Regions from separate parts of the Salirhabdus salicampi genome, predicted to be linked through region 2. Evidence: predicted binding sites of a transcription regulator. Region 2 holds the regulator's gene; the other holds the start of a gene.

Region 1 (15,919 bases), on a different contig from region 2:
TTCAAAACATCGGCAATTGTTTTCCCTTTATATTTTACTTCTAAAGTTTCTCGATTATATCTTTTCCCATTACATACTTCACATGGGACATACACGTCTGGTAAGAAGTGCATTTCAATTTTTATAATGCCATCTCCCCGGCACGCTTCACAGCGACCACCTTTTACGTTAAAGCTAAAACGTCCTTTTTTATAACCCCGTACTTTTGCTTCATTTGTGGATGCAAATACATCACGAATATGGTCAAAGACACCGGTGTATGTGGCTGGATTTGAACGAGGAGTACGACCAATGGGTGATTGGTCAATATCAATCACCTTCTCGATATGTTCAATCCCTCTGATTTCTTGATGCTTCCCTGGTTTCGCCTTACTACGATACAACTTTTGCGCAAGTGATTTATATAAAATTTCATTAATTAACGTACTCTTACCGGATCCGGAAACCCCTGTCACTACTGTCATTAGGCCTAAAGGCACTTTCACATTTACGCTCTTTAAGTTATGTTCCTTAGCGCCTTTAATTTCAACATATTTCTGATTACCTTCCCTTCGTTCCTTTGGAAGTGGAATGAATTTCTTCCCTGATAAGTAGCGCCCTGTTAAGGATTTTTTATTCTTCATGACTTGTTTTGGTGTACCATTAGCAACAATTTCACCGCCGTGGACACCAGCACCTGGACCAATATCGATTAAATAGTCGGCTGCAAGCATAGTATCTTCATCATGTTCTACAACAATCAGTGTATTCCCTAAGTCTCTCATTCGTTGCAGGGCAGCAATTAAGCGGTCATTATCCCGTTGATGCAACCCTATGGACGGCTCATCTAATACATATAAAACACCAGTAAGAGCTGAACCGATTTGCGTTGCTAAGCGAATCCGCTGTGCTTCCCCTCCCGATAAGGTACCTGCCGACCGGGATAATGTTAAATAATCAAGCCCTACATTCATTAGGAAAGATAACCGATCCATAATTTCCTTTAAAATCATTCGTGCAATATGCTCTTCTTTTTCTGATAATTGGACACTCTCAAAGAAGGACTTAGCTTCATGAACAGAATACTTCGTTATTTCCCCTACATGCTTTCCATCGACTAATACCGCAAGTGCTTCTTCCTTCAGGCGGTACCCTTTACAAGTTGGACACGGCTTTTGTGCCATATATTTTTCCATTTGCTCACGAATATAATCCGAAGACGTTTCTTTGTAGCGACGTGCTACATTGTTAACAACCCCTTCAAAATATATGAAATTTGATCGTATTTGTCCTCGTTCGTTTGTATAGCGAAACTCGATTTGATCTCCACCACTACCAAACAAAATTTTATCCATTTTTTCTTTCGGTAGGTCTTTTACCGGTGTATCTAAATCAATGTCATAATGACGACAAACACTTTCTAATAATTGTGGGTAATATTGGGAACTAGTCGGTTCCCAAGGAGCAATCGCATGCTCCCGTAAAGTTAAATCCCCATCAGGAATGACGAGATCTAAATCGACTTCTAGTTTCGTTCCTAATCCGTCACAACGTTGACAAGCTCCGTATGGACTATTAAAGGAAAATAAACGAGGTTCTAGTTCACCAATTGAAAAGCCGCAAATTGGGCAAGCGTGGTTTGCATTAAATAGTAATTCCTCATCGCCAATTACATCGACGATTACCTTTCCTTCGCCAAGTTCCAAGGAAGTTTCTAACGAATCACTTAAACGAGAACCAACACCATCCTTCACAACAATACGGTCAACAACAACTTCAATGGAATGCTTTTTGTTCTTCTCAAGCTTAATGTCTTCAGATATTTCCCGCATTTCTCCGTCAACACGCAGGCGAATATACCCTTCTTTTCGCAGTTGCTCTATGACCTTCACATGCTCACCTTTCCGTCCAGAAACGACAGGGGCTAATATTTGCAGCTTCGTTCGTTCCGGATATTCCATTATCCGGTCAACCATTTGCTCCACCGTTTGGGACTCAATTTCAATGCCATGCTCCGGACACGTCGGGCGCCCTACTCGTGCATAGAGAAGACGTAAATAATCATAGATTTCCGTAACCGTTCCGACTGTTGAACGAGGGTTTCGACTAGTTGTTTTTTGGTCAATGGATATTGCCGGAGATAGTCCTTCGATCGCGTCTACATCTGGTTTATCCATTTGCCCTAAAAATTGACGCGCATAAGCAGATAACGATTCTACATACCGACGTTGTCCTTCAGCATAAATCGTATCGAATGCTAACGAAGATTTCCCCGAACCAGACAAGCCTGTCATAACCACAAGCTTGTTTTTCGGAATTTCTACATTAACATTTTTTAAATTGTGGGCACGCGCTCCTTGTATTTTGATTGACTTCATCGTCATATACGATTTCATCCTTCCGATTTTAACTCCAATATAATATCGCGCAATTCCGCAGCACGCTCAAACTGTAAGTCTTTTGCGGCTTGCTTCATTTCCTTTTCCATCTCTTCGATTACTTTCGCTTTTTCTTCTTTACTTAATTTCGCCACATCATTCTTCACTGCATACGTTTCTTCTTCCTCCGCAGCAACGGTTGCCCGAATGACGTCACGAATTTCCTTTTTAATTGTTTTCGGTACAATTCCATGTGCCTCATTGTATGCAATTTGCTTTTGACGGCGACGCTCTGTCTCATCAATGGCTATTCTCATTGAGTTCGTTATTTTATTAGCATACATAATTACTTGACCATGTTCGTTTCGGGCAGCTCGCCCAATTGTTTGAATGAGGGAACGTTCCGAGCGAAGGAACCCTTCTTTATCTGCATCCAGTATAGCAACTAAGGAAACCTCGGGTAAATCGAGACCCTCACGTAACAAGTTAATCCCAACTAACACATCATATTTTCCTAACCGTAAGTCACGAATAATTTCAATTCGTTCTAACGTTTTAATTTCCGAATGTAAATATGCAACCTTGAATCCTACATCCTTCAGGTAGTCGGTTAAGTCTTCGGCCATTTTTATCGTTAACGTTGTCACAAGAACCCGCTCGTTACGTTCAGTACGCTTGTTCACTTCACCTATTAGATCATCAATTTGCCCTTCAATTGGACGTATATCAATTTCAGGATCCAACAAGCCTGTAGGACGGATAATTTGTTCCGTCACTTTCGGTGTGCGTTCTAATTCATACGGGCCCGGTGTAGCCGAAACGTACACGATTTGATTGACCTTCTGTTCGAACTCTTCAAACTTCAATGGTCGGTTATCTAAGGCTGAAGGGAGACGAAACCCGTGGTCGACGAGGGTCATTTTTCTTGCTCTATCCCCGTTAAACATGCCTCGTATTTGTGGAATCGAAACGTGGGACTCATCAGCCACAATTAAAAAGTCATCGGGGAAGTAGTCAATTAACGTATAAGGAGTAGATCCTGGAGGTCGTAGTGTTAAATGTCTGGAATAGTTTTCGATTCCAGAACAGAATCCCATTTCCCTCATCATTTCCAAATCGTAGTTCGTCCGTTGCTCTAGACGCTGGGCTTCTAATAGCTTCCCTTCATCATGTAATTTTTTCAATTGTTCCTGGAGCTCATCTTCAATATTAGCAATTGCTTTTTTCATTTTTTCTTCCCTTGTGACGAAGTGGGAAGCTGGAAAGATTGCTACATGATCCCGGTCTCCGACAATTTCACCCGTTAACGCATCTACTTCACGGATACGATCTATCTCATCCCCGAAAAACTCAACCCGAATGCAGTGTTCCTCACGAGAGGCAGGGATGATTTCGACCGAATCACCTCGTACCCGAAATGTTCCCCGTTGAAAATCAATATCGTTTCGAGCATATTGAATATCTACTAAATTTCGCAGAAGTTCATCTCGTTCTTTTTCCATTCCAACTCGTAACGACAATACGAGCTCCCGATATTCTTCCGGCGAACCTAAGCCATATATACAGGACACACTAGCTACAATGATGACATCACGCCGTTCGAATAATGCTGAAGTAGCTGAGTGTCGCAACTTATCAATTTCATCGTTAATGCTTGCATCCTTCTCAATATATGTATCCGTCTGTGGGACATAAGCTTCTGGCTGATAGTAATCATAGTAACTTACAAAATATTCAACTGCGTTATTTGGAAAATAGTCTTTAAATTCACTATATAATTGTCCCGCTAACGTTTTATTGTGGGCAATGACTAATGTTGGTTTGTTCACTTCTTTAATTACATTTGAGATAGTAAAAGTTTTCCCAGTTCCAGTTGCTCCTAGTAGTGTTTGATGTTTTTTATTAGAATGTATACCTTCGACCAACTCTTTTATCGCTTTTGGTTGGTCACCTTCAGGTTGATATTTAGATATAAGCTCAAATTGCTTATCCACATTCGGACCTCCATTTCATACCTGTTTCCTTTATTACAAACATTGTAACATAAAAGCGAACAGACATTCGATTACAAACCCTTTTTCTATTTACCTATAGAATAGGCTTTTCTTTCTATTTTTGCAAAATTCACTTATGAACATAACAAAAAAGCCTGCCGATCATGAGGCAAGCTTTACGATAAATCTTGATATAAACGAAAACGTGGTTTTTCCTTAATGAATACGAGACCAAGTTCATGATGCTCTCCTTCATATAACGCACGCTGTACAAACCGGAGTTCACCATCTAAGTTGCGTACTTCCAGCTTGCAAAAGGTTCGATTTCGTTGAATTGCCTCATAAAATTCCTGTTCATTGGAAACCGGAATTTGATTTACTTTTTCAATCTTTTCGCCCACTTCAAGCCCCATTTTATGTGCCGGACTATGAGGGATCACACTTAAAATGGGCAACCCATCTGATTGAGGTGAAAATAGAGCCAACTTTTCCTGATCAACAAACCGAACCGATAAAAAGATAATAAAGCGACCAATCAGAGCAATTCCGATGCCAATGTAGGCAACAACAGGTACATAAAAACTACCAATCGCAGCAACCCCTGTTAATAAGGCAAGCAATAATATCCATTTCCCCAATAATTTCGCCCCTGCCTTCGCATACATCCCTTGAAATGATTGGTCTACTCCAATTAAAAAGGGAACAAGCATAAGGTGGAAGCCCCCATTTCCTACTGGGAACACAGGCCACCATTGTATAGGTAACGTAATATCTCCTGTCGGGATGAGCACAAACAACGGTAAGACGGTTAATCGATTCACTTTCTGAATCCCAATAAACTTTCCCCGCTTCCCTTTCAATAGACGAGGAAACCCGCCTTCCCTTGTAGCAAAAACAAGGATTGCTTCCATCAACAAGAATAAACTGAGAATCAATAATACAAGCGGATAGTGTAATTCGTATAAGTCAGCATACCATCCAGTTGGGATATATGGGATTGAAAATTGAACTAGTAAAAGGACGGTAACAAATGTCATTCCAAAAACGTAAGCGGGTGATAATAACGTTAAATTACCAGTAATAGATAATACAATTGTCCAAGCTGAAAGTAAGACAATAAAAGAGATTGGCAGAAAACTTCCGGAAACAATAAATGCCCCTGAAAGAATCACCATACTTGTGAAACTCAACCACCACGTGTTACGTAATTCAGCTCCGAACTGATAAATTTTCGAGCCGAAATCAAGCCGCTCCTGTTTCGCCCTTTTTACCGATACAATTATAAGCAAAAGGAAGAACCAATAAAACAGTGGTTGATAGATAATAAATGATATTCCTCTTAATAATTCCAGTAATAACGTCTCAATCATGTTGTTCCCTCCGTAACGGTATTATAATAGATTTCGATAAAAAAAGGTAATCTCCTTCATATAACAGACCGAAACAGAATATACTTTTACAATTCTGTCAGATTCAACATGTGAGGAGGGTTTGTTGGTGAGATTTCCTTTCTACGTTTTCTTTATAATTTCCTTGCTGCTCACTGCTTGTAGTCAAGATGAACGAGCGGACAACGAACATGAATCTGCCGAACAACAACCAGCCACTACTGAAAACAATGCAACAAATGAAGAAACGAAACAAAATGATAACGTACGAAACAACCCAAATGAGTTGTTTTCAAAAATGGTCCTAGCTATGCAAAAACAAAACAGTTACATAACAGAATCATCCTTATCTATAGAAGTAAGTGGGAATGAAGATGGGACAATGGAAATGGAAAGTACTTCTGAAATTGTTTTAGACCCATTTCAATCCCATGTAAGTACGACGTTAACAACTACAGGGGACGGTGAAAATGTTTCTGTGCATATGGAAACGTATAATACACCTGATGGGAGTTACTCTTTCAACTCGATGTTTGGTTCTTGGATATTTTCTGAGAGTGACCAACATCATATTTTTGATAAGCTTTCCCCCGGTGATTTTTATGAAAGTCTTGTAACGCTGGAAGAAGAAATCGATATAGAAGAGCAAGACGAGCAAATGATCGTATTGGCAGGGGGAAACATTCAAGATATACATCGCTTTTTCCATTCAATGCCTATCGATGGTAGCGAAAATTTGCCTGAAAGCAATGTAGATATTGTAACAGCCTCAATGAAGGGGGTAATTCATAAGGATAGTTTGCTACTTGAATCATTATCATGGCAACTAGAACTCGTTGGAGAAGATGAGAACCTTTCTGCGAACTATACATTTACATTAAACGTTAAAGATTATAACACGATAAACGAGATCAAAGTCCCTGATGACATCATTGAGGAAGCGATGGAAGAATCGAATTAAACACACTTATTCTCCCCCCTCTTATAGAGGAGGGAGTTGGTCTATATACATGTTTCCTCTTTCACTCAATACCTAATGTTTTCATAAGCTTCTAATAATAAATCTACGATGTGCACCGCACGAACTTGATCAGATAACCCTTCCTTTTCAATACCTGACTTCATTTGAAGTAAACATCCAGGGTTAGCCGTAACTACTGTTTTCGCCTTCGTTGCAACCGTTTGTTTCATTTTATAGTCTAAAATTTGCATAGACATTTCTGATTCTAAAATGTTATATATGCCAGCTGACCCGCAGCAACGACTCGCATCTTTCATCTCCACATAAGTCGCCCCATAAATTGATGATAAAAGTGTACGAGGCTCCATAAATGTTTTCTGACCATTCCGTAAATGGCAGGAATCTTGATAAGTGATCACTTCATCATCTAAAGATAATGGCTGACGATGAAACTCTAATTCTACTAAAACACTTGTAATATCTTTAATTTTACTCGCGAACATTTTCGCCCGTTCCGCCCACTCTTTATCATCTTTTAGTAGTTGATCATAGTCTACGAGAAACGCCCCACAACCACCTGCATTTGTAATAATATAATCAATGTTTTCTTCTTCGAAAGCTTGAATATTCCGTTTCGCCATCTCTTTCGCTTTCTCTTTTTCCCCACCATGTCCGTGAAGGGCCCCACAGCATGCCTGTTGATCTGGGATAACAATTTCACAACCAGCATATTGAAGTAACTTAATGGATGATTTGTTCGTTTCTAAAAACATCGTATCCATTAAACATCCCGAGAAAAATGCAACCCGCTTCTTTTTAGCATCTTTAGGTTGAAAATGTCTTTCCCTATATTTCATTTCATGTTTTGTCGGTACATTCGGTAATACTTTTTCCATCGTACGAACGCTATCAGGTAATAGATTCATAACCCCTATTTTCCTCGCTACCTTTTGCATTCCAGAACGTTGATACAATCCTAGTAATGAAGTGAAATTAATCATTCGGTTTTGATGAGGAAATAGTTGATGGAAAAAGAAATGTTTCATCAATTTCGCCGAAGGAGATGACGTCTTATTTTGATAAATGATATCTCTTGCTTGTTCTAATAAATGACCGTATTGTACGCCAGATGGACAAACAGGTTCACATGCACGACACCCTAAACACATGTCGAGAGATCGTTTCACTTCTTCGTCCGGCTCGATCTCCCCATCGACAACCGCCTTCATAAGGGCAATTCTACCCCGAGGGGAATGCCTTTCATCCTGAACAGATTCAATATATGTAGGACAGCTAGGCAAGCAAAATCCACAACGCATACAATTTAACAATTCATCATAATCCATTTTTTCTTGAAATTGTTGTTGGATTCGCTGTTTTTCTATCGCCTTCATCGGGTGACCACCACACGTTTCCGCTCTGACTTCGCAAACACTTTCCCTGGATTCATAATATTGTTTGGGTCAAAGGCCTTCTTCACATTTAACATTGCGGAAACGCCTTCTTCCCCTAACTTCCAATGTAAATACGGTGCTTTCATAGCACCGACCCCGTGCTCTCCTGTAATCGTTCCACCTAACTCAACAGCGACAGCGAAAATTTCTTCAAATGCATGTTCCACTCGCGCAATTTCTTCTTTGTTTCGTACGTCTGTTAAACAAGTTGGGTGTAAGTTTCCATCACCAGCATGGCCGAATGTACAAATGTCTAATTCATATTTGTTAGCAATGGTGTTAATCGCTGCAACCATTTTCGCAATGTTGGATCGTGGGACTGTCGCATCTTCTAAGATGGTCGTTGGCTTTAATCTTGCTAAGGCGGATAAAGCTGCGCGTCTTGCTGTTCGTAACGCTTCAGCTTCTGCTACGCTTTTCGCACTATTGACTTCTACTGCATCGTTTTCTCTACAAATGTCCATTATCTTTTTCATATCATTTTCCACTGTCTCTTTATTACCATCTTGCTCGATAAGTAACACCGCTTTCACATGAGTTGGTAAACCAATCTTTGAAAAATCTTCTACTACTTGAAGCGTAGATTGGTCCAAAAACTCTAATGTTGCCGGAATGATTCGGTTTGATATAATTTGCGACACTGTACGGGCAGCAGCCTCTAAATCTTCGTACAAAGCTAATATCGTTTGTTTTTCTTCTGGCATTGGCAAAAGTTTTAACGTTGCTTCCGTCACAATACCGAGCGTTCCTTCAGAGCCGACGAACAGCCGTGTTAAGTCATATCCGGCAACATCTTTTGCCAACTTTCCGCCGGTTCGTATAATATCACCGTTGGGCAGTACAACTTCCAATCCCATGACATAGTCTCGAGTGACCCCGTATTTCAAACCTCGCAATCCACCAGAGTTTTCATTAATATTTCCACCAATCTGGGAAATTTTCATTGAACTTGGATCAGGAGGATAAAACAATCCTTTCTCTTCAACAGCCTCCATAAGTTGTTGAGTAATCACTCCCGGTTGTGTCGTTACTGTTAAATTTTCCTGATCAACCTCCAAAATGTTGTTCATATGTTTGAACAGTAACACAATTCCCCCTTCGGTTGGTGTTGTGCCTGCACTTAAATTCGATCCTGATCCCCTCGGTACAATCGGAATGCGGTATTCATTACATAACTTCACGATACTCGCTACTTCTTCGGTATTTCGGGGGGACACGACCCCATCAGGCGTCGATTGAAACTGTGGTGTTGCATCAAATGAATAAACAAGTTTACTTGCATTGGAGTCTGCCACATTTTCCGCACCGACAATATGTACCAACTTCGTTTTAAATTCATCTGGAAGCATACACATTCTCCTTTAGATACATTTCTTATGTTTATTTTAGTGAAAATGACCTATAAAAGATATGGGCAATTACACAAAACAATACTACAAAAGCAGAATTATATTGTGTATATGCATAAAGCATACAAAAAAAGCTTGTAAACAAAGGGAGCACCTTCGTTTACAAGCTCACTCACTTACTGAAACAATATTTCCAATGCTTTTTCCATCTGTTTATCGCCGTGGTTATCGTTAATGGCATTAATAACTTCCTGTTCAATTTTCCTAGCAGTTTCTTCATTCACTGTACCTGTTACTGTGAGGCCATAATCCCGCTGGAACTTGCTAACGGCTTCTTCCGTTTTCTTACCAAAATAACCGTCTTTTCTCCCTGGGTCATATCCAAGCCCATCCAGCATAATTTGAACGTTTGATACTCGTTCACCTGTCATATCGTATTCAAGTGGTTTCGTTAACTGAATTGGATTTGTGTAATAAAAATCAGGTTGTTTTACCTCTACTGTTGGTTCAATCCCTTTTTTATGAATCCAATTTCCGTTCGGAGTTAGCCATTTATAAATTGTTAACTTTAAATTGCTGCCATCTCCTAAGTCCATCGTCTGTTGAACGGTTCCTTTTCCGAACGTTTTTGTTCCAACGATGTCATAGCCAGCCGCTTCATGTAAAGCTGCTGCTAAAATTTCTGAAGCAGATGCACTACCTTCATTTACCAATACAGAGACTGGATAATCTTTTTTCTCCTTCGTTCCGGAGAAGTAACGTGTTTTCTCACCGTCCCGATTTTCAATCATGACATAAGGTTCATCTTCTGGAATAAAGTGCTTCACGATGTCTTCAACTACGGTAAATAATCCACCTGGATTTCCCCGAACATCAATTAAAAGACCGTCAATGTTCTCTTCTGTCTCCAATTCGTTTAACGCTCTTTCGAACTCAACCGCTGTCTTCTCTGAGAAGGAGACAATTTCAATAATTCCAACTGTTTTGCCGTCCACTTTTTCCGTTCTCTTATAAACCGTTTCAACTGAAATTGTATCCCTCACTACATCGATGGATAGTGATTCTGAAACACCTTTACGCTGTATTTCTAACGTTACAGTCGTTCCTTTTTCACCACGAATCTTCATGACAGCTGAATGTAGATCAAGTCCTTCTAAACTTTCTCCATCTACACTTAAAATTTGATCGTTTGGTTTTAATCCTGCCTTTTCCGCTGGTGAACCTTTAATTGGGGAGACGATGGTAACAAACCCATCAATCATACTAACTTCAGCACCAATTCCCTCAAAGGATGATTCAATCGTACCTTGAAACTGTTCCACTGTCTCAGGATCCATGTAAACACTATATGGGTCATCTAATGTTTCTAACATTCCACTAATAGCACCTTCAATAAGTGCATCGTCTGTTACGTCCATAACATAATTCTGCTGAATTGCTTCGTATACACGAGCAAACTTGGAAAAGTCACCTTGATTTTGAAACGAGTTTAAAAATTTCTGTCTTGCATCATCCAGTTCCTCTTCGGATAATTCTGCGATTGGATCTGTACTATTTCCTTCAGCATCTTGAAAATAGTCAGCAGCTTTTACTCCTGCAAACGCAACTCCTGCTCCAAACAACATCGCGACAACCATCAATACTGCGACAAAACGGCCTCTTAAATTCATAACTTTTCACCTCTATAATTGCATTACTAATCCGTTCACCTTGCACAAAAAGGCATCACACCTCTGTGCGATGCCTTCTATCATACTATATGTTTCTCCATCCGTAAACATGTACCATTTAGTAAGAGAGGTACTTCAATGGATTGACGGCATTGGACTTGTCAGCTGTCCAGCGTGGCCCTAAATGGAGTTCAAAATGTAAATGTTGCCCAGTTGAGTCACCTGTATTCCCCATATACCCAATCCGTTGTCCTTGTTTTACTTCATCTCCATCACTTACAGTTCTAGAACCGTAGCGCATGTGGGCATAAACTGTTGTATAAAACTTACCACCTAAGTAGTGTGTAATAAAAACTACTTCACCATATGATGCAGAACGGTAGGACCGGGATACAATACCATCTGCTACGGAAACAATAGGTACGGTGCCAGCTTTTGCAACATCAATTCCGTAGTGCATCGATCCCCATCTTTTACCATAGCCACTCGTTAACCAACCATCCGAAGGGTTAATAAACAGTTTCCCATTTGGATTTTGGTTTACTTGCTCTAATCGCTTCTTTTCCTGTTCTGCCTTTTTCAGTAACTGTTGTACTGAGTTTTGCTGAGCAGCTAAAATCTCAGCTTGCTCTTCTAAAGACATTTTATTGCTGTGGAGCGTTTCTTCCTCTTGTTCAAGTTGGGCTACCAACGTAATTTGACTTTGTTTTTGTTTTTCCAAGTCCGCTTTAATGGATTCAAGCTCGTCCTTTTTTGCAACTAAATTTTCTTTTTTATCCTCAAGCAATTGTTGTTGGACTTCTAAATCTTGTTTTTCTTCGGCTTGCTTGTCCATTATCCGTTTATCTTGGTCCATAATCTTTGATACAGCCGTACTACGGTTTAATAAATCCCCAAAATCTTGTGCTCCAAGTACTACATCTAAGTAGTTAATTTGCCCACCGTTTTTTTGTAAATTACGTAGACGGTCTTTTAACATGATATCCCGGGTAGCAATCTTCTGCTGCAAATCTTCAATACTCCCCGTTAATTCTTCGATATCATTTTCTGTTTCATGTATTTCTTCTTCCTTCTCAACAAGTTGTTTCGTTGTTTCCGTTATATGATTATCCAGCTGCTGAATTAATCCTCTAATTTCTTTTTGCTTTGCTATGTTTCTCGCAATCTCGTTTTCAATTGTGCTCTTTTCACTACTAATGTCACTTTTTTGATCTTTTAAATTATTTTGTTGATCTTTCAGTTCTTCAATTTCCCGCTGAATATCTTCTAGAGTTTTCGCAAAGGAAATACTCCCTTTCGAAAACGTAACAGATACAGCTAAGAGTACAACTAATGTCATTAAGGCAATAGACTTTTTCCTCAATGTTCCGATTCCTCCCTCATCATTCTTTCTCTATCTACACTTTTAAGAACTTACGAACGCTCATAATGCTTCCCCATATACCGATAAAGCCGCCAATTGCCAGCAACATACCAGATAACTGCCATGCAAACGGGGTAAATGGCAATAACTCAATAAATGGTAATGTTATGCGGTCTTTCAATTGGTAATAAACATAATGATAACCAGTCATTACGACAGCAATTGGGATGATAGAACCTAACACTCCCATAAGCAATCCTTCAATGAAAAATGGCCATCGAATAAATCCGTTTGTTGCCCCTACTAGTTTCATAATGCCAATTTCTTTTTTTCTAGCAGTGATTGTAATTTTAATCGTATTGGAAATGAGGAAGATAGCCATTAATACAAGTGCCCCAATTAGGCCAATTCCTATATATCTGGCATATTCATTAAATGTAAACATTTTTTTCACGACATTCTCTGCGTACACAACTTCAGACACATTGGCGAAGTCTTCCACTTGCCGCGCTACTTCAATCGTGTCAATCGGATTTGTCGTTTTTACAATAAAAGCATCATTTAGTGGATTATCTTGTTCGAATAAACTCCAAACTTCACCGGCGTCCCCCATGCTTTCCATCAACGACTGTAACTCATCATCCTTGGAGGAATATTCTACGGTGGATACTTCCGGTATGTCTGTTATTTGTTTTTCTAGTTGAGTTCTCTCCGTTTCACCTGCTGTGAGATCAATGAGAACTTTAATTTGAACATCCTTTTCCACATTTGTAGCCATTTGATTGATGTTCATCATAATGGCAATAAAGACTCCAACAAGAACTAAAGTAGTTGTAACAGCACCAATCGAAGCAACAGTCATCCAACCATTACGAACAATATTTTTGCTTCCTTCCCGAATGTGACGGCGAACGGTTCTAAGCTTCATATCCGTATTCACCTCTTTGCTCGTCACGTACTACTCGTCCATTTTCAATGGCAATAACACGCCTTTTTAACGTGTTCACTATATCTTTACTGTGTGTCGCCATGACAATCGTCGTTCCTCTCGAGTTAATTTCTTCTAAGATGCGCATAATATCCCACGACGTATCTGGATCTAAATTTCCTGTCGGTTCATCGGCAATCATAATTTTCGGATTGTTCACGATGGCGCGGGCAATCGAAACACGTTGCTGTTCTCCACCCGATAATTCGTCGGGGAGAAATCTAGCTTTATTTTTCAACTTTACTAAGTCTAGTACATCCATCACTTTCCGCCGAATTTTTTTCGGGTTTTCTTCAATCACTTCTAGGGCGAAAGCTATATTCTCATACACTGTATATTTTGAAAGAAGTTTAAAGTCCTGAAAAACTACACCAATTCCCCTACGTAAGTATGGAACTTGTTTATCTTTAATTTTCGTTATGTCATAACCGTTAATTTGAACACTACCTTTAGAAGGTTGTACTTCGCGATACATCATTTTAATAAACGTCGTTTTTCCAGCACCACTTGGTCCAACAACATAAACAAATTCACCAGCTTCAATGGAGAGATCAATACCACTTAAAGCGGTTACGCCATTTTTATATGTTTTGTGCACATTTTTCATCTCAATCATTTTGTCTACCACCTGTACTCTAAAGTTGTGTTGACATGATGTTGCTATTCTCTATCTGTAGTTTATAAATCTATTATTATAATCGATTCGATACAATTTGTTATTTTTTGTACCTTTTTGTAATCTAATGTTTGTTACATATTATTATAACATCTATTTCGTTCTTTTCAGACAAAATCATATTACATTTTTGTATCAATATGGTATTTCGTTCGACAAAAAAACACCTTATGTTTGCGAACATTTCGCAACATAAGGTGTCTTTCTAGTTCATTCTCTATATTAATCCCGCGTTAGTAACCAATCTGCAACTGTCTGGGCGTCTTCTTCTGATACATTTACTTTTTGCATATTCCCTTTTCCATTTAAGATAATATGGACAATCTCATCTCGTTCATACTTATCCCCTACGTTTTGCAAGTTAGGGCCTGCTCCTCCAGATAGATCAGCGCCATGGCAAAAAGAGCAGTTATTTTCATAAATTTGTTCTCCGTTTGCATTCGGTGCGTCAGTGTCATTTCCACCTTCAGCACCGTCGCCTCCCCCACCGCATGCGGCTAATAATAATATTGCGCTAAGAGATGTGAATCGCATTACCTTCTTCATGTTTAAAGATCCCCCTCGTCAACGGTTTCGAATTACCGTTATTATAACCGATTTATGTTGATTTAAACCCTTCTCCAAGTACTTCAGCCGCTGCCATGGCCACAACGAAAGCACCCGGATCAATACCTTTTACAATTCGAGTTAATTGCGAAAATTCCTTTTGGTCAACAACACACATAATGACGTTCCGTTCCTCATTCGTGTAACCACCAGTCCCACTTAAAATTGTCACGCCACGGTCAACTTTTGCAAAAATTTCATCCCTTACTTCATTCGGATATTTCGTAATAATCATGACATTTTTCGATGTATTAAAGCCTACTTGAACAACATCAATTGTTCGACTCGTAATAAACAAACCAATTAACGCATATAAACCTTGCTCGACATTAAAGACGAGAGCAGAGGTTACGACAATAGCACCATCGATAATCGCAATACATAGCCCGAGGGATATGTTTGTATAACGATGTAAAATTTGGGCTGCAACATCAATTCCACCAGTAGAGGCCCGACCACGAAACACGATACCTAAACCAAGACCTACACCCATACCACCAAAAATAGCTCCGAGCAACGGATTCATCGTTGCAGGGTCGATATCCTTGGTAAGATAAACGAAAAATGGTAAAATCAGCGTTCCGACAAAAGACTTCAACCCAAAATTTGCTCCTAATATTATTACGCCCGCTAAAAATAGAGGAACATTTAACGCACCTTGAACAAGTGCCGGCTCCCACTGAAATACTGCCTCTGTAATCGTACTAATCCCGGCAACCCCACCTGAGGCTACTCGATTTGGTAATAGAAATACATTAAATGAGATAGCAACAAAAAATGATCCTAACAGTACATAAAAATATTCAATTAACACCAACTGTTTTGGTGAAAGTGGTGTTCTACGAGAATTATGTAACATCACGTTTATCCCCTCTGTTTACGTTCTGTAACGAATAGTCCGTTTGGAATATAACACACATTTCAGAAGCCGTAAACGCGGTTAAATTAACACATTACCCCGGTAAAGCAGCAACGACAAAAAAAGGAAGATAGGGCATCCTACCTTCCATCTTATTATGACAACTTCGAGCGTAAGTACGCATCGATGAATGGGCCCAGCTCTCCGTCCATTACACCTTGGACGTTACCGACTTCTACATTTGTTCGATGATC
Region 2 (15,919 bases):
AGTACCAGGTTACGAAGCACCATGTTATGTTGCTTGGTCTGGTCGTAACAGAAGTCCATTAATTCGTATTCCTTCATCTAGAGGAGTAGGTACACGAATTGAAGTTCGTAGTGTAGACCCTGCAGCTAATCCTTATTTAGCAATATCCGTTATGCTAGCAGCAGGACTAGATGGAATTGAAAATAATCTTGATGCACCAACTCCTGTTGATCGTAACATTTATGTAATGGATAAAGCAGAGAGAGAAAGAAATGGAATTCAAGATTTACCAGCGACATTATATGATGCACTTCAATTGCTAAAACAAGATCCAGTTCTTGTTAATGCACTTGGTGAACACTTATTTGAACACTTTATAGAAGCAAAAGAAATTGAGTGGGATATGTTCCGTACACAAGTACACCCTTGGGAACGTGAACAATATATTCAACAGTATTAAGTAAAAAAAATCCTTGGCGTACATTGCGCCAAGGATTTTTTTATTGGAAGTTGTGTCAATTTAGAAGTTTACTATGTCAACTCTCTCCCGAAATTACGAACGTTTTAAAAGTCACCTTTCTTCGAGCCTCTCATGAAGATATTCGAATACGGCAGCAATGATTCCAAACTATTTGTTTCCATTAATTTTAGTTAGACAAACGGTATGCACACTGATAGTATTGATGTTATAAGAGGATGGACTATCTCAACTATGAATTCTACTAAGGAGATCACCAATGAATATTTTACTAACTGGAGCTACAGGATTTGTTGGCAAAATACTAACGAAAAGATTACTTGAAAATGGACATCATGTCTTTGCTGTTATTCGGAACGAGAAAAAAGGAGAAAAGTTAATCTCATCTATATCGCCAAAATTACGTAACAATTTATTCATTTTACAAGGTGATATATCAGACGATAATCTAGGTATTTCTGAAGAACTTACAAGCTTATTAAGAGACAAAATTGATACCGTTTACCATAGTGCTGCGTATTTATCATTTGATCAAAATGATAGAGAAAAAACCTTTAATATTAATGTCAATGGTACACGAAGATTATTGGAATTTAGTAAAAAAATTAACATAAAAAAATTCTTTTATGTAAGTACGGCTTACACATTAGGAGAAGATGAATTTGCATTAGAGGAATTACACCCGCTTCATAAAACATTTGTAAACTATTATGAGGAAAGTAAATGCCATGCTGAACATCTTGCTTTTGAATATCGGAATGCTTTTTCTGTCAGTATCTTTAGACCAGCTATTATCATTGGTGATTCGAATACGGGTGAGGCGGATACAAGTTTTGGACTTTATGGCATTATAAAAAGTTTTGAGTTACTAAAACGTAGAATCGAAAAAAGAGAAAGATTGCAACATAATAAGTTTCATTTTTTATGTGACCCTGACACTACTCAAAACCTGGTTCCGGTCAATTATGTAGTCGATATATTAAGTTCAGCAATAGTCCATGCGAAAAGGGACAAGATATACCATATTACGAACCCGAACCCACCGACTAACCAGTTAATTTCTGATCTAGTTCAAGCATATTTAGGTTTTAATAACGTAGAGCTTTCAACCGATTTGAATAGAGAGATGACCAAAGAAGAAATGCTTTTTAATGAACCGCTCAAAATCTTTCATAATTATATGCAAAGAAACATTACATTCGTCAATGCAAATACAAAAGAATTATTGAAGAGCAGTAACCAGAGTGAATTATATATGGATCAACCGATGCTCAAGCGTATTATTGCAAAGGGAAATCAGTTTTCTTATGCCTAAAAACAGCTAAGAATTATGGGGTTACAATGGAAAAAGAAAAACAAAATCTATTAAACTATCACATTTACAGGAAAAGTGTACATTCAGATTGGATTGTCTTCGTTCATGGTATTGGGGGCAACCATAAAATCTTTTATAAACAAATCGATGAAATGAAGGAGCACTATAACTTAGTGCTCCTTGATTTACCGGGTCATGGTGTATCTGCTGACTTTCACCATGACGATGATACCCTCTCTTTAACATGCCAGTTAATTGTGGAACTTTTAAATACATTAAATATTAAAAGAGCACATTTTATAGGGGTATCATTAGGGACGATTATTCTGCAGTATATGGCAATGCAATGTCCCGACAGGTTTAAATCAATGGTATTAGCAGGAAGTGTGGGAAAATGGCTGAAGTGGGGAGAGATGGTAGGAAGGCTGTCATTGTCCACACCTATTCGAAAACTACTACCTTATATGGTTCCCTATGTTTTATTTGCTCATATTGTCATGCCGAAAAACAATCATAAGAAGTCTAGAGATATTTTTATCCGTGAAGCGCAAAAATTAGGTGCTGCCTCATATATTCGATGGGCTAAAGTTGCTAGGGACTCTGTTTATATATATAGCCGCCTTAATGAACAAAAAAATCGTATACCTAAATTATATATTTCTGGAGCGGAAGACTACATGTTCTTAAAAGGGATTAAACGTCATGTAGCAAATGAGGATTTTTCGAAGTTATATACGATTAATCAATGTGGCCATGTTTGTAATATTGAAAAGTATGAAGAGTTTAATGAGGTCAGCCTAAATTTTTTGAAGGAAAACACTATATTTACAAAAGATATTTCAGCACTATAATCGGCATATTTATGTTGGAAAAATCCCATTCCCCCTTTAATCCAAAGATTCTCTATAATCCTTCCCGCAAATGGCGGAAAGGATTTTTTGTTTTTTGTAGCGGTGTATCAATGTAGCAATTCCCGGATGCACCATATAATGTGGTGAGGGGAGGAGTCAGCATGAGTATAAATTGGCAGCAAATCCATAAGAAGTATACGAATTCTGTTTTGATGGTCACTGAAACATTTGTTCAAAAGTTAGATAATGTTGACCGCGACTCAGTATTGCAATGTGATGAAATCATTGAGTATAACATTCAGCCTAACTTTTTAAATCGAACAAACGAGCCAATTAATCGTTATAAAATATTAAGTAGGTCCATTGATTTGAATAACAATGTGATTGTATTCGTAGAAAAGGGACATGGTGATATGTAAAAAACCAAGAAGTCATATGACTTCTTGGTTTTTTAATAAATTTCCCGATATAGACCGATAACTTTTCCTAAAATAACAACGTTTTGAACGATGATCGGTTCAAGAGAAGCGTTTTCCGGCTGAAGACGAATGTAGTTTTCTTCCCGGAAAAAACGTTTTACCGTTGCTTCATCTTCTTCTGTCATTGCAACCACGATTTCGCCGTTTAGGGCAGTTTGTTGCTTTCGTACGATAACTCTATCACCATCCAGGATTCCTGCCTCTATCATACTATCACCTTGTATGTTTAAAACGAATAAATCATCTTCATCATGGGATAAATGATTTGGTACTGGTATATATTCTTCAATGTTTTCAATCGCTGTAATTGGCGCACCTGCTGTCACTTTCCCGATGACAGGAATGAAAGCTGCTTCCTGCTTCGGTGCAGTTTGTTCTACATCTTCAAGTAATAGTTCAATAGCACGGGGTTTTGTCGGATCTCTTCGGATATAGCCTTTTTGTTCAAGTCTAGATAGATGGCCATGAACTGTTGAACTTGATGCTAGTCCAACTGCCTGGGCAATTTCACGTACTGAAGGTGGATAGCCTTTCTCGAGTACTTGCTCTCGTATGTAATCTAAAATTGCTTGTTGCCTAGTTGATAGCTTAGTCATATTATTTTCACCTCGTGCATATATTAAATTACTTGCATTATAGCATGTACGTATAAAATATACAAACATCCGTTCGTAAATTTCTATTGACAAGAACGAGTGTTCGTATATAATGGTATGTAGATGCGAACAAAAGTTCTATTTGTGGGAGGAATGGAAAATGTTTAATAAACTTTCAAAAACAGACTTATCTTTTTTAATTCTATTTGGTGTAAGTATCGTCATGCTATACTTTACAATGATTACAGCATAAGCATGAAAAAGAGGTGTCACCATGAATGCACTAATATATTGTCGCGTTAGTACGGAGAAGGAAGAGCAAACTACGTCATTGAAGAGACAAAAAGAAGAATTAACGTATTTAGCTGAGGAATATGGATTTACGGTTATAGATGTAATAGAAGAAAGAGAGAGCGGTTATCAGGTTGAACGAGAAGGCATTTTTCAAATGTTGCAACGGTTTGCTGATGGACAAGCAGATACATTATTAATTCAAGATGAAACAAGGTTAGGTAGAGGAAACGCCAAAATTGCTTTGCTTCACCAACTGCAGAAATTGGGTATTCAAATTTTTACTGGTACACACAATGGACAGTTACAAATCTCTGATTCCGATTCGATGGTCTTACAAATTGTCTCGATTGTAGAAGAATATCAAAGAAAAATACATAATGTTAAAATAAAACGCGGAATGAAGAGAGCGGTTAACAATGGTTATCAACCACAACATAATTTAGAGAACGTAAATAGGGCAAACGGTCGGGAGCGTAAACAGTTTCCAATTGATGAAGTCATTCGGTTGAAACAAAAAGGATTAACCTTTGCCGAAGTTGCAACAACATTAAGGGGGATGGGGTATAATATTTCAAAGGCGACCGTTCACCGTAGGTATAAGGAACACCAATTACTTGAAATCGATCAAAATGAAAGATAATATATACTCATATTAAGATGCAAGGGTCTTTCAAATAGACACTTGCTTTTTTACGCTATATAAAAGGAGAATTATACATGCTTTCCAAAGACAAATTAGAGCGAATTAATGCACTGGCAAATAAAGCAAAAAACGAAGGTTTAACACAAACTGAAAAAGAAGAACAACAAACGTTGCGACAAGAATATTTACAAAATGTGAGAAAATCATTTAAAAACCAACTGAAGTCGATCAAAGTCGTAGATGAAACAGGTGCAGACGTTACACCGGAAAAATTAAAAAATGAAAAAGCAAATAGTAAAAAACATTAACATGCACATCAAATTGTGCATGTTTTTCTTTTCGAATAAAAAACGGTAATTTATATCACAATAAACAAGACTTTCAATAAGTTTTTTTAAAACGCTTTCATCGAAAAAAGCCATTGAAATAAAGTGAAATCACTTGTTTCGTGTACATTTTCGGTATAGGATTATATTGTTATGATTGTTATGGAAGAAGAAAGGAGTTTTACGTTTATGGCTAAACAAATTGAAGAAAAGTCCATCAATGCGATTCGTACTTTATCCATTGATGCAGTTGAAAAAGCAAATTCCGGACATCCAGGTATGCCTATGGGTGCAGCACCGATGGCTTATACATTATGGACTGAGTTTATGAATCACAATCCGAAAAATTCTGGCTGGTTCAACCGTGACCGTTTCGTTTTATCAGCTGGGCACGGCTCCATGCTTTTATACTCACTATTACACTTGTCTGGGTACCAAGTTTCTATCGAAGACTTGAAAAACTTTCGTCAGTGGGGATCAAATACTCCGGGGCACCCTGAATTTGGACATACTGATGGGGTAGAAGCAACGACTGGTCCATTAGGACAAGGTGTTGCTATGTCCGTAGGGATGGCAATGGCAGAGCAATTTTTAGCTGCTAAATATAACAAGGAATCGTACAATGTAGTTGATCATTTTACATATGCAATTTGTGGTGATGGAGACTTAATGGAAGGTATTTCCCATGAAGCTGCATCTCTAGCTGGTCACTTAAAACTAGGAAAACTAGTAGTACTTTATGACTCTAATGATATTTCTCTTGATGGAGACTTAGACCGCTCCTTTTCAGAGAAAGTTGAGAGCCGCTTTAATTCTTATGGATGGCAAGTACTACGCGTTGATGATGGAACAGATGTGAATGAACTACGCAACGCAATAGCTGCAGCAAAAGAAAATGTTGAACAGCCTACATTGATTGAAGTGAAAACGGTAATTGGCCATGGTTCACCAAATAAAGGTGGGAAATCAGATGCTCATGGTGCCCCATTAGGAGAAGAAGAGTTACAACTCGTAAAAGAAGCTTATGGCTGGGAGCATGAACCATTCCACGTACCGGAAGAAGTGTATGAAGATTTTAAAGAAAAGGTACAAAATAATGGTGTTCAAAAGGAAAGTGAATGGAACGAGCTTCTTGAAAAATACCGTGAAGCATATCCAGAATTAGCAAAAGAGTTTGAAACAGCAATTGAAGGTGGACTTCCAGAAGGTTGGGATAAGGATTTACCAACATATGTTGAAGGAAAAGATAAGTTAGCTACACGTGCATCTTCTGGTGAGGCATTAAATGCGATTGCGAAAAATGTACCAAACTTTATTGGTGGAAGTGCTGATTTAGCTGGTTCAAACAAGACAACGATTAAGGACGAAGATGACTTTACTCCTGCAAATTACGCTGGTCGTAACATATGGTACGGTGTCCGTGAATTTGCAATGGCGGCTGCTATGAATGGAATGGCATTACACGGTGGCGTTAAAACATTTGGCGGTACGTTCTTTGTGTTTAGTGATTACCTCCGTCCGGCAATCAGGCTTTCTGCATTAATGAATGTACCTGTTACTTACGTATTAACTCATGATTCTATAGCAGTAGGAGAAGACGGTCCAACTCACGAACCCGTAGAACAATTACCGTCATTAAGAGTAGTACCTAACCTATCTGTTATTCGTCCAGCCGACGGAAATGAAACAACTGCGGCATGGAAATTGGCGGTCGAATCTGAAGATCAACCTACAGCCCTTGTATTAACTAGACAAGGCTTACCAACACTTCCTGGTTCAAGCGAAAAGGCTATGGACGGTGTGAAGAAAGGTGCTTACGTTCTGTCAGCTAGTGATAAGGACGAAGCTGATGTTCTTTTATTAGCTACTGGCTCCGAAGTACAACTCGTTATGCAAGCAAAAGAGCAACTAAAGGAAAAGGGAATTGACGCTGCGGTTGTGAGTATGCCGTCTTGGGATCGATTTGAACAACAAGATGAATCATATAAAGCAAGCGTATTACCACCAAATGTGAAAAAACGTTTAGCTGTCGAAATGGCAATTCCTTTAGGCTGGGAAAAGTATGTAGGTGACGAAGGTGATATTTTAGGTATTCATACCTTTGGTGCTTCAGCTCCTGGCGAAAAAATTATGTCAGAGTATGGTTTTACGGTGGAAAATGTTGTGTCAAAAGTTGAAGCTTTATTAAAATAAAGTAAAAGAAATATTGGCGCTTTCTGAGTAATTCAGTAGAGCGCCAATATTTTGTCATAAATTTATAATGTTAGAACGACCTATTTTGACAAACTTTTCAAAAAACTTTGCTAAAATGTCCCTTATAGGAGGGACGAGCATATGTTGCAATTATCGTTGTTTTGGATAAGGGAAGAGTTCGCTAAACATTACTTCCATAAAAGTGATTTGCTTTATGCTTTTTTACGTGAATATAAAAAGGAGCATGCTGATCAAACATATAATCGGCAGTTTGACTTTATAACAAAGGATATTCCATTTGCAAAGATCTCCCGCTATTTACATGATAAATTGAAGGGAAGTGCAAAGGTCCATATAGGCATAAATCATATAAGTATTGAGCACCAAAACTTGCAAATGGCCATTCAATGTGATAGAAAAGAATGGACAATTCTGTGTTCTTCTATGGAAGAGGCAGAATTAATGCTCTTTGAATATATGCGGGGTTTTCATACGTCTTTTTTCGTTATGGATGTTCATAACCATCAGTATGGTTGGTTAGCCCCTATAAAAAAGGAGATTATCCTATAAAATCGACTATTGTCATAACTTGTTGCTTCATCTATACTGTATGAGAGACAACATGAAGGAGGAAATATTTAATTATGAGTACGTTATGGGTAGTATTAATCGCTATTATTACTTTATTGGCCGGTATTGCCTTAGGGTTTTTTATTGCTAGAAAATATATGATGAACTACTTGAAGAAAAACCCTCCAATTAATGAACAAATGCTTCGCACGATGATGATGCAAATGGGACAGAAGCCGTCACAAAAGAAAATCAAACAAATGATGCGTGCCATGAGCAACCAAATGGATAATAAATAGTGATTAAATCCTTCTTCAATTGGAGAAGGATTTATTATTGCTTGTTAACTTCTCGTTCACAAATATGTCAAATGTCATGAATGTGAATCTTAAGCATCATTTGATAAAATGTTGGTATATCGATACGGACTTATAAGGAGAGAACATTTATGACAGAAGTTAATATATTTTTAGCATTTGGGGCTGGCTTCCTATCATTTATATCCCCATGTGTGCTACCACTTTACCCTGTATTTCTATCTTATATTACAGGAATGAGTGTTGACGAATTAAAATCAGAAAACGCATTGTTGAAAAAGAGAAGCATGCTTCATACAATTTTCTTTTTATTAGGATTTTCCTCCATTTTTGTTATGATTGGTTTTGCAACGTATACTATAGGAGAGTTCTTAATTGAGTATAAAACATATATACGGCAACTTGGTGCCATTTTAATGGTGTTTTTTGGTTTTGTCATGATTGGTTTCTTCAACTTTCAATTCTTATTGAAAGAAAGACGAGTATCTTTTAAACATCGCCCTTCCGGGTATCTTGGATCTGCATTCATTGGTATGGCCTTCTCTATGAGTTGGACGCCATGCACAGGTCCAATACTTGGAGCAGTTATCGCCATGGCTTACACGAATCCAGAGTTAGGTTTGACGCTGATGATCGCTTATTCTCTTGGTTTTTCTATACCATTTCTTCTCTTATCGTTCTTTATTGGGAAAATGGACTGGATTAAACGAAACAGTGTTAAGTTAGTGACAGTCGGTGGTTACATTATGATTTTCCTCGGAATTATGTTATTTTTTGATTGGATGCGCATTCTTACGAATTATTTAGCAAACTTATTTGGATTTACGGGGTTTTAAAAATAAATTACCGTTAGTTGTTAAGGTAGTTACGTTATATTATGATTAATATAAATATGGAAAGGGAGATCGGCTCATGTTGAAACCGAATGACTTAATCTTACGTACAACGACAGCATTAATCGCCTTTATTTTATTAGGTTTTTCAGTATACTTGTTTCTAGCTGGACACAATGCTCCTGGTGGTGGGTTCATAGGTGGTCTTATGACAGCAGCTGCCATTGTCTTAATGTACATGACATACGGCTACGCCACAATTCGAAAAATTATTCCGCTTAACTTCCGTCTTTTAGTACCGGTTGGACTATTAATTGCAACGTTATCTGGAGTAGGTGCATTTTTCTTTGACAAACCGTTTTTAACTCAAGGGTTTGACTACTTTGATTTCCCTTTCTTTGGAAAGGTAGAATTAGCAACTGCATTGATTTTTGATTTAGGAGTTTATTTTACGGTTGTTGGAGTAACGCTTACCATTATATTAACGATTGCAAATGACCGTTCAGATTAGTGGAGTTAGGGGGCAGCCAGTTGGGGAGAGTATTAATCGTTGATGACGCAAAATTTATGAGGGTTACCTTATCCAACATGCTCCAAGGAGCTGGGCATGAGGTCGTCGGACAAGCTGTAAATGGAAACGATGCAATAGAAAAATATATCCACTTACAACCGGATTTAGTAACGATGGATATTACGATGCCAGAGTTAAACGGTATTGAAGCAACGAAAGCGATTTTAAAGCATGACCCGAACGCAAAAGTTTTAATGTGCTCTGCTGTGGGACAACAGAAAACGGTTATTGAGGCTATCCAACTAGGTGCAAAGGATTTTATTGTGAAACCGTTTGATGAAGATCGAGTTATGGATACGATTAATCAAGTATTACATACATAAATCAGCTAAAATATATAACAGAAAAGAGTGAACAAAATGTTTTGGGCAATAGCCAGTACTGCTGCAGCATTTATGATGGCAACATTAATGATTATGATTCGACTTCGGGCTGCGAAAAGGCCAGCAACAGTAAAGAAAATTGTGTTACCACCGTTATTTATGAGCACTGGTGCATGTATGTTTTTCTTTCCTATGTTTCAAATAAGCTGGTCAAAAGTTATTGAAGCGCTGTTAGTTGGTGTCCTCTTTTCTACATTACTCATTATTACTTCAACGTTTGAAATTAAGGGAAAAGATATATATTTAAAACCTTCCAAGGCTTTTATTTTTATTCTATTTGGATTGTTAATTTTACGTATAGTACTAAAGTTAATCATCGGGCAAAGTATTTCTCTTACAGAAACAAGTAGTATGTTTTTTTTATTAGCTTTTGGCATGATTATTAGTTGGCGCATAGCGATGCTTATTAAATTTCTTAAATTAAAAAAAGCACTTCTTGATGAGCAACAATCTATTAGTGAATTTGCTCAACAAAAATAACCCTTATACCGTTCGTGCGGTATAAGGGTTATTTATTTATCCAAGAGAGCCTCATAAGGTTGGATATCGATATTTTTTTCAAGTAACGTTTGAATTAAAAATTTATGGTCACGTTTTGGTGTAGCTTTGATATAACCTTCAATAATAATGTCCTGTGAAATATAGTCCACATTTCGCTTTAAAGCCAGTTCACCAATTTTACTTGCAATTTTTTGTTTCGCTACATCACGAAATAATTGAGGAACAGGTTCAACAAGCTCGTTTAAAAGCTGTTTTTCAGGTTCTCCCCATAAGTGAATCGTTTCGTTAACATAGTACTCTTCCCAGTCAATGATGGATTTTCCATCTTCCTTTGGTAACCTTTTTAAAAATTTTCGAAACATAAAATAGCCGCCAATGGTTAGTAAGCCTAACATAATAAATGACCAAATAATGATAAAAAACATAAATAAATCTGACATAATATCACCTACTTTAGCACTTTCAGTATAAGTAAAATCATAGCATGAATGATTCGTTTCATCATATGTTAGAAAATTTTGAATATTTTATTATTAATATGTGAAATTTCGACATTTTTTTTGAGCGATTTATACTATACTGAATATATCGATTTTAGAATGGATTGGAAAATATAATGAACCATTATATATAAATAACATACCGAAATGGGAACAATTTTGTCATATTTCGTAAAATTTATTATACATAAATAGAGTAGGGACTTTCCCTACAAATAATATGATGTATCTACACTAGTACTTATTGATTAAGGGGGAGTTAGATTGGAAAAGAGAAGATATCCTAGTTCAATACGTTCATTGGTATCTTCCTTTGATTCGGGAGAAAGAAGGGGAAATATGTTTAAAAACGTAAGTGAACTGCCTCCAAGTATACTAGAATGGATTGAGGAAGAGGGTTTTAGTGTATTATCTGTGTATTCGTTTGATGGTACCCTTGACTATATTTCAAAAAATATAAAGAAATTAACTAATTATAGTTGGGAAGAGTTAATTGGAACGAATATATTTCACTTTATTCACCCTGACGATCAAGATTATATTAAGCAAAGCATTTACGGAACAGGTACAAAAAAGACGTTTACTTATCGCATACTTCATAAAGATGCCGCTTACGTTTGGGTAGAATCAATAGTTTGCAAAGTTTATGATAGAACAAAAAATGAATGGTATTTTGTTATGATTACACGAGATGTGACCATATTGAAAGAGACGGAACAATTTTATATTCAATCAGAAAAAATGTCAGTTGCTGGTCAGTTAGCAGCAGGAATAGTCCATGAAATTAGAAATCCTATCACATCGTTAAAAGGATTCCTTCAATTAATGCGTACAGGTATTGATTTGAAGGGCGAATATTATAAAATAATGGAGGAAGAAATTGAGAAAATAGAAAACATTACATCTGAATTGTTATTTATCTCGAAGCCTATGACAAACCAAATGGAAAGTACGAGTATTACGTCATTATTATCGGACGTCTGTAAACTAATGCAATCACAAGCGAGGCTTTCTAATGTACAGATTTCTTATACAGAAGGAGAAGAGGTATTTGTTCGTTGTGATAAATCACAAATGAAACAGGTGTTTATTAACCTAATAAAAAATGCGATTGAAGGGATTGAACAGGAAGGAAACGTTTATGTTTCCATTAAGAACGAGCGGGATCATGTTGTCATTTATGTAGAAGATGAAGGTGTAGGTATCCCTGAAGAGATCATGGACAAAATATACGACCCTTTCTTTACAACAAAGCAAAATGGTACAGGACTTGGACTTATGATTACAAACCAAATAATTGAAAAACATCGCGGTCAATTATCTTTTCATAGAAGGCCGAAACAAGGTACAATATGTCGTGTAACATTACCGAAAAAATAAAAAGTATGGTGAATTAACATGAGCGATTTGCATTATACCATTGGTATGGCTGGCCATATTGATCACGGAAAAACAGCCTTAACAAAAGCTTTAACCAACATGGATACAGATCGATTAAAAGAAGAAAAAGAACGGAATATATCAATTGAACTTGGCTATGCACCGTTAAAACTTGATGGATCAAATATCAGCGTTTCTGTAATTGATGTGCCAGGGCATGAACGGTTTATTAGGCAAATGATTGCGGGAGTAGCCGGTATTGATTTAGTCCTCATTATTATTGCGGCGGATGAGGGGATTATGCCCCAGACAAAAGAACATATGGATATTTTGAACTTGCTGGAAATACATAATGCGATTTTTGTTATTACAAAAGTAGATGCTGTGGAAGAAGATCTTGTAGAGATAGTAAGAGAAGATTTGCAGCAATATGTAGAAGATACTGCGTTTAAACATTCTCCCGTTTATGAAGTGGACAGTTTATCGAAAAAAGGGATTGATGCATTAAAGGATGCTATCCAACAACGTTTAGAGCAAATACCGACGAAGAGTGGCGATTCACCGTTCAGAATGCCCATTGATAATATTTTTTCACTAAAAGGAATTGGTACTATTGTTAGAGGGACCATTTACAATGGCATTGTAAAAAAAGAGGATACTGTGTTTGTTTTACCTACTCATAAAAAAGGGAAGGTACGACATCTTCAAGTACATCACGAGGACGTGGATAAAGCGTTGGCTGGGCAAAGAGCAGCTGTCAATTTAGCGGGAATTCACAAGAATGAGCTTAAACGAGGACATGTCCTTGTGAAGTCGGACGAGTATGTGAAGAGCAGTGTTGTTGATATTGCGCTAACATTACCAAAGGAAATTAACTATTCAATTAAACAGCGTACGCCAATAAAATTTCATAGTGGGGCTTCGGAAATCTTCGGACAAATTGTCTTTTTTGACCGCAACGAGGTTGAAAATACGAAAGAGGAAATTTATTGTCAAGTACGCCTATCAGAGCCAATTGTCATCAGTCGGGGAGATCGTTTTATTATCAGAAGGGCTACCCCGGTAGAAACAATCGGTGGTGGGATGGTAATTAATCCAATAGGTGAAAAGTATAAGTTTCATGAGGATACAATTAAAAAATTAAAAGCGAACAAAGAAGGTACTCCTGAAGAACATATTATTCGTTTGTTGAAAGAACAAAAGTGGGTTCCCCAACAAGAAATGAGTAAACTTTTATCTCTTCAACCAAATACGTTACAGGAAGAGATTGATCGTCTGAAGGAAAAAGGTATAGTGGTAGGCGTTTCTTCGTTTATCGGATTGCAGCAAACAGTAAATGATATAAAAGAGTCCTTGCATGAGGACCTTCGCAGTTGGCATGAAGAGCACCCTATGAAACAAGGAATTAATAAAGCAGAATATATTCAACGATCACCACATCCAAAAAAAGTTGTACAAGCACTGCTTGATCGATGGATTGATGAAGGTACACTCCGGGGGGATGGTCATTTTATTGCGTTGGGGGATTTTAATCCACACTTCCCGAAACAGTGGGATAAACGAATGGAAAACGTAATAAACAAAATTGAAGATGACCATTTGCAAGTTGAAGAATGGTCTCATTACGTATTAAGTGAAAAGATTCCAAGTGACTTAGCAGATGATTTAAAACAACTGTTAATTGATCGCAAGGTTATTATGCCATTAACTGACAAATTAGTTATCCATGCTTCGACTTTACAAGATGTCGTAACACAACTAAAAGAAAAAACCGGTGAATCATTTACCCTGAAAGAAGCGAAGGAATCTTTACATGTTACACGAAAATATTTAATTCCGTTATTAGAATTATTAGATGAACAAAAATGGACAAAACGAGTTGAGCAAGAAAGAAAGTGGATAACATAAGAAAATCATTACACATGAACTCTCTTAGCATCATCTTTGAAAAATTGGACAACTTTTTATAAACTAAGAAACATAGCTAAAAGGGGGTAACAATAAATGTCTTATAAAGTATCGATTGAATTTTGTATGATGTGAAACTATGCTCCAAAAGCTGCGAGTTTCGCAGAACAACTATTTAATCATTTTCGAAGTAATATTACAGAACTGAAGCTTATCCCTAGTGCGAACGGAGCCTTTGAGGTTACAGTAAATAATGAAAAGGTGTATTCGAAGCTTGAAACAGGTGAGTATCCTACGTTGGACGAAGTTATACATCGAATGGAATAATTCATAGAAAAGCATGCAGAACGCATGCTTTTCTATATTATTGTCCACATTGTTATTAATTGACCAACAATATAGTTAAGAAGATGGAGGAAAGCAATATGGAGAAGCAGGAACTGTTACGCAGCATTCCCCCTGTACATGAGCTGCAAAATATGGAAGAGTTACTTGAAATAGAACAAAAATACCGTATTCCTAAGGAAAGAATGACTTTATGGCTTCAAACTGCCACAAGTCAATTGAGACAGAAGATATTAGCTGAAAAGGATGTACCGGACGTTTCAGCGTTTCCTCAATACATATATAATCGTGTAAAACGACAAGCGAAACGTTTGTTCGAACCCCAGCTCAAAAGAGTGATAAATGGAACTGGAACCGTTTTACATACAAACTTAGGCCGTGCAAGACTTTCCAAGGAAGCGATTGAGCATGTACAGCGAATTGCCGGTCATTATTCTAATTTGGAATATGATCTAGCGGAAGGAAAGAGGGGTTCAAGACATAGTCATATAGAGCATATTATTCAAGAAGTTACAGGTGCAGAAGCGGCGATGGTCGTGAATAACAATGCTGCTGCCGCCTACCTTATTTTACGTAGCCTATCGAAAGATAAGGAAGTGATTGTCTCCCGTGGAGAGTTAGTGGAGATTGGCGGGAGCTTTCGAGTTTCATCCATTATGGAAGAAAGTGATGCCAATTTAGTAGAAGTAGGGACTACAAATAAGACCCATTTGCGTGATTACGAACAAGCGATTACGGAAGAAACAAACATGATCATGAAAGTACATACGAGTAATTTTAAGATTGTCGGATTTACAGCTTCTGTCGAAAGAGACGATTTAATTAAAGCATGTAATCAACATAATTTAATTTTTTATGAGGACTTAGGTAGCGGAGCGTTGCTTGATTTTAAACAGCATAGTATTGGGGATGAACCCCACGTTAGTGACATTATTAAGCAAGGGGCAGATATTGTTTCATTCAGTGGAGATAAGTTGCTTGGAGGACCACAGGCGGGGATTATTGCAGGAAAGAAGAAGTATATTGACCATTTGAAAAAACATCAACTTGCAAGAGTTCTTCGTGTCGATAAAATGACTTTGGCAGCGTTAGAAATCACATTAAAAGAATATATCAAAAGTAGAAATCCAGAGAAACATAATGTTCCTACTGCGAATGATATTTTAAAATCTTCATCCCAACTGCAAGAAGAAGTTAATGAATTTATGGAACGTTGTGGTGAGCTGAACAACATTAAAGCTACACCACAACGAAGTGTTTCGTATATTGGTGGGGGGACAATGCCAGATGAGCAATTAGACACATTCGGTGTTTTCCTAACGAGTGAAACCATTAGTAGCAAGCAATTGGAGCGAAAACTCAGGTCTAATGAAACACCGGTAATCGGTCGCTTCTTGGATGAGACATTATACCTCGATTTTCGAACCATTAACGATGAAGAGCGGGAACTGTTAATA

Evidence for each region. The regulator LexA, encoded in region 2, represses DNA repair genes until DNA is damaged. The targets are predictions, from matches to a motif close to CGAACATATGTTCG.
Region 1: the regulator LexA is predicted to act here: its motif matches at 4,408-4,421, upstream of uvrB (excinuclease ABC subunit UvrB).

What each region holds. Positions count from the first base shown of each region.
Region 1 covers NZ_JANBWE010000004.1:77,079-92,997, reverse strand. The annotation lists gene uvrA (excinuclease ABC subunit UvrA) at 1-2,363, opposite strand, end outside; gene uvrB (excinuclease ABC subunit UvrB) at 2,372-4,351, opposite strand; gene NLW78_RS12335 (PDZ domain-containing protein) at 4,528-5,721, opposite strand; gene NLW78_RS12330 (DUF6612 family protein) at 5,849-6,700, shown strand; gene NLW78_RS12325 ((Fe-S)-binding protein) at 6,766-8,094, opposite strand; gene glcD (glycolate oxidase subunit GlcD) at 8,091-9,503, opposite strand; gene NLW78_RS12315 (S41 family peptidase) at 9,680-11,173, opposite strand; gene NLW78_RS12310 (murein hydrolase activator EnvC family protein) at 11,292-12,536, opposite strand; gene ftsX (permease-like cell division protein FtsX) at 12,571-13,464, opposite strand; gene ftsE (cell division ATP-binding protein FtsE) at 13,454-14,140, opposite strand; gene cccB (cytochrome c551) at 14,423-14,746, opposite strand; gene NLW78_RS12290 (YitT family protein) at 14,799-15,665, opposite strand; one part of gene prfB (peptide chain release factor 2) at 15,821-15,919, opposite strand, start outside.
Region 2 covers NZ_JANBWE010000002.1:33,109-49,027, reverse strand. The annotation lists gene glnA (type I glutamate--ammonia ligase) at 1-439, shown strand, start outside; gene NLW78_RS06240 (SDR family oxidoreductase) at 717-1,772, shown strand; gene NLW78_RS06235 (alpha/beta fold hydrolase) at 1,799-2,623, shown strand; gene NLW78_RS06230 (hypothetical protein) at 2,785-3,042, shown strand; gene lexA (transcriptional repressor LexA) at 3,075-3,698, opposite strand; gene NLW78_RS06220 (YneB family resolvase-like protein) at 3,973-4,632, shown strand; gene NLW78_RS06215 (DUF896 domain-containing protein) at 4,710-4,943, shown strand; gene tkt (transketolase) at 5,151-7,154, shown strand; gene sirA (sporulation inhibitor of replication protein SirA) at 7,296-7,724, shown strand; gene NLW78_RS06200 (YneF family protein) at 7,799-8,023, shown strand; gene NLW78_RS06195 (cytochrome c biogenesis CcdA family protein) at 8,173-8,877, shown strand; gene NLW78_RS06190 (Na(+)/H(+) antiporter subunit B) at 8,954-9,385, shown strand; gene NLW78_RS06185 (response regulator) at 9,406-9,768, shown strand; gene NLW78_RS06180 (CcdC family protein) at 9,805-10,308, shown strand; gene NLW78_RS06175 (DUF2621 family protein) at 10,341-10,772, opposite strand; gene NLW78_RS06170 (ATP-binding protein) at 11,094-12,209, shown strand; gene selB (selenocysteine-specific translation elongation factor) at 12,228-14,117, shown strand; partial or broken gene NLW78_RS15655 (Rdx family protein) at 14,265-14,444, shown strand; gene selA (L-seryl-tRNA(Sec) selenium transferase) at 14,543-15,919, shown strand, end outside.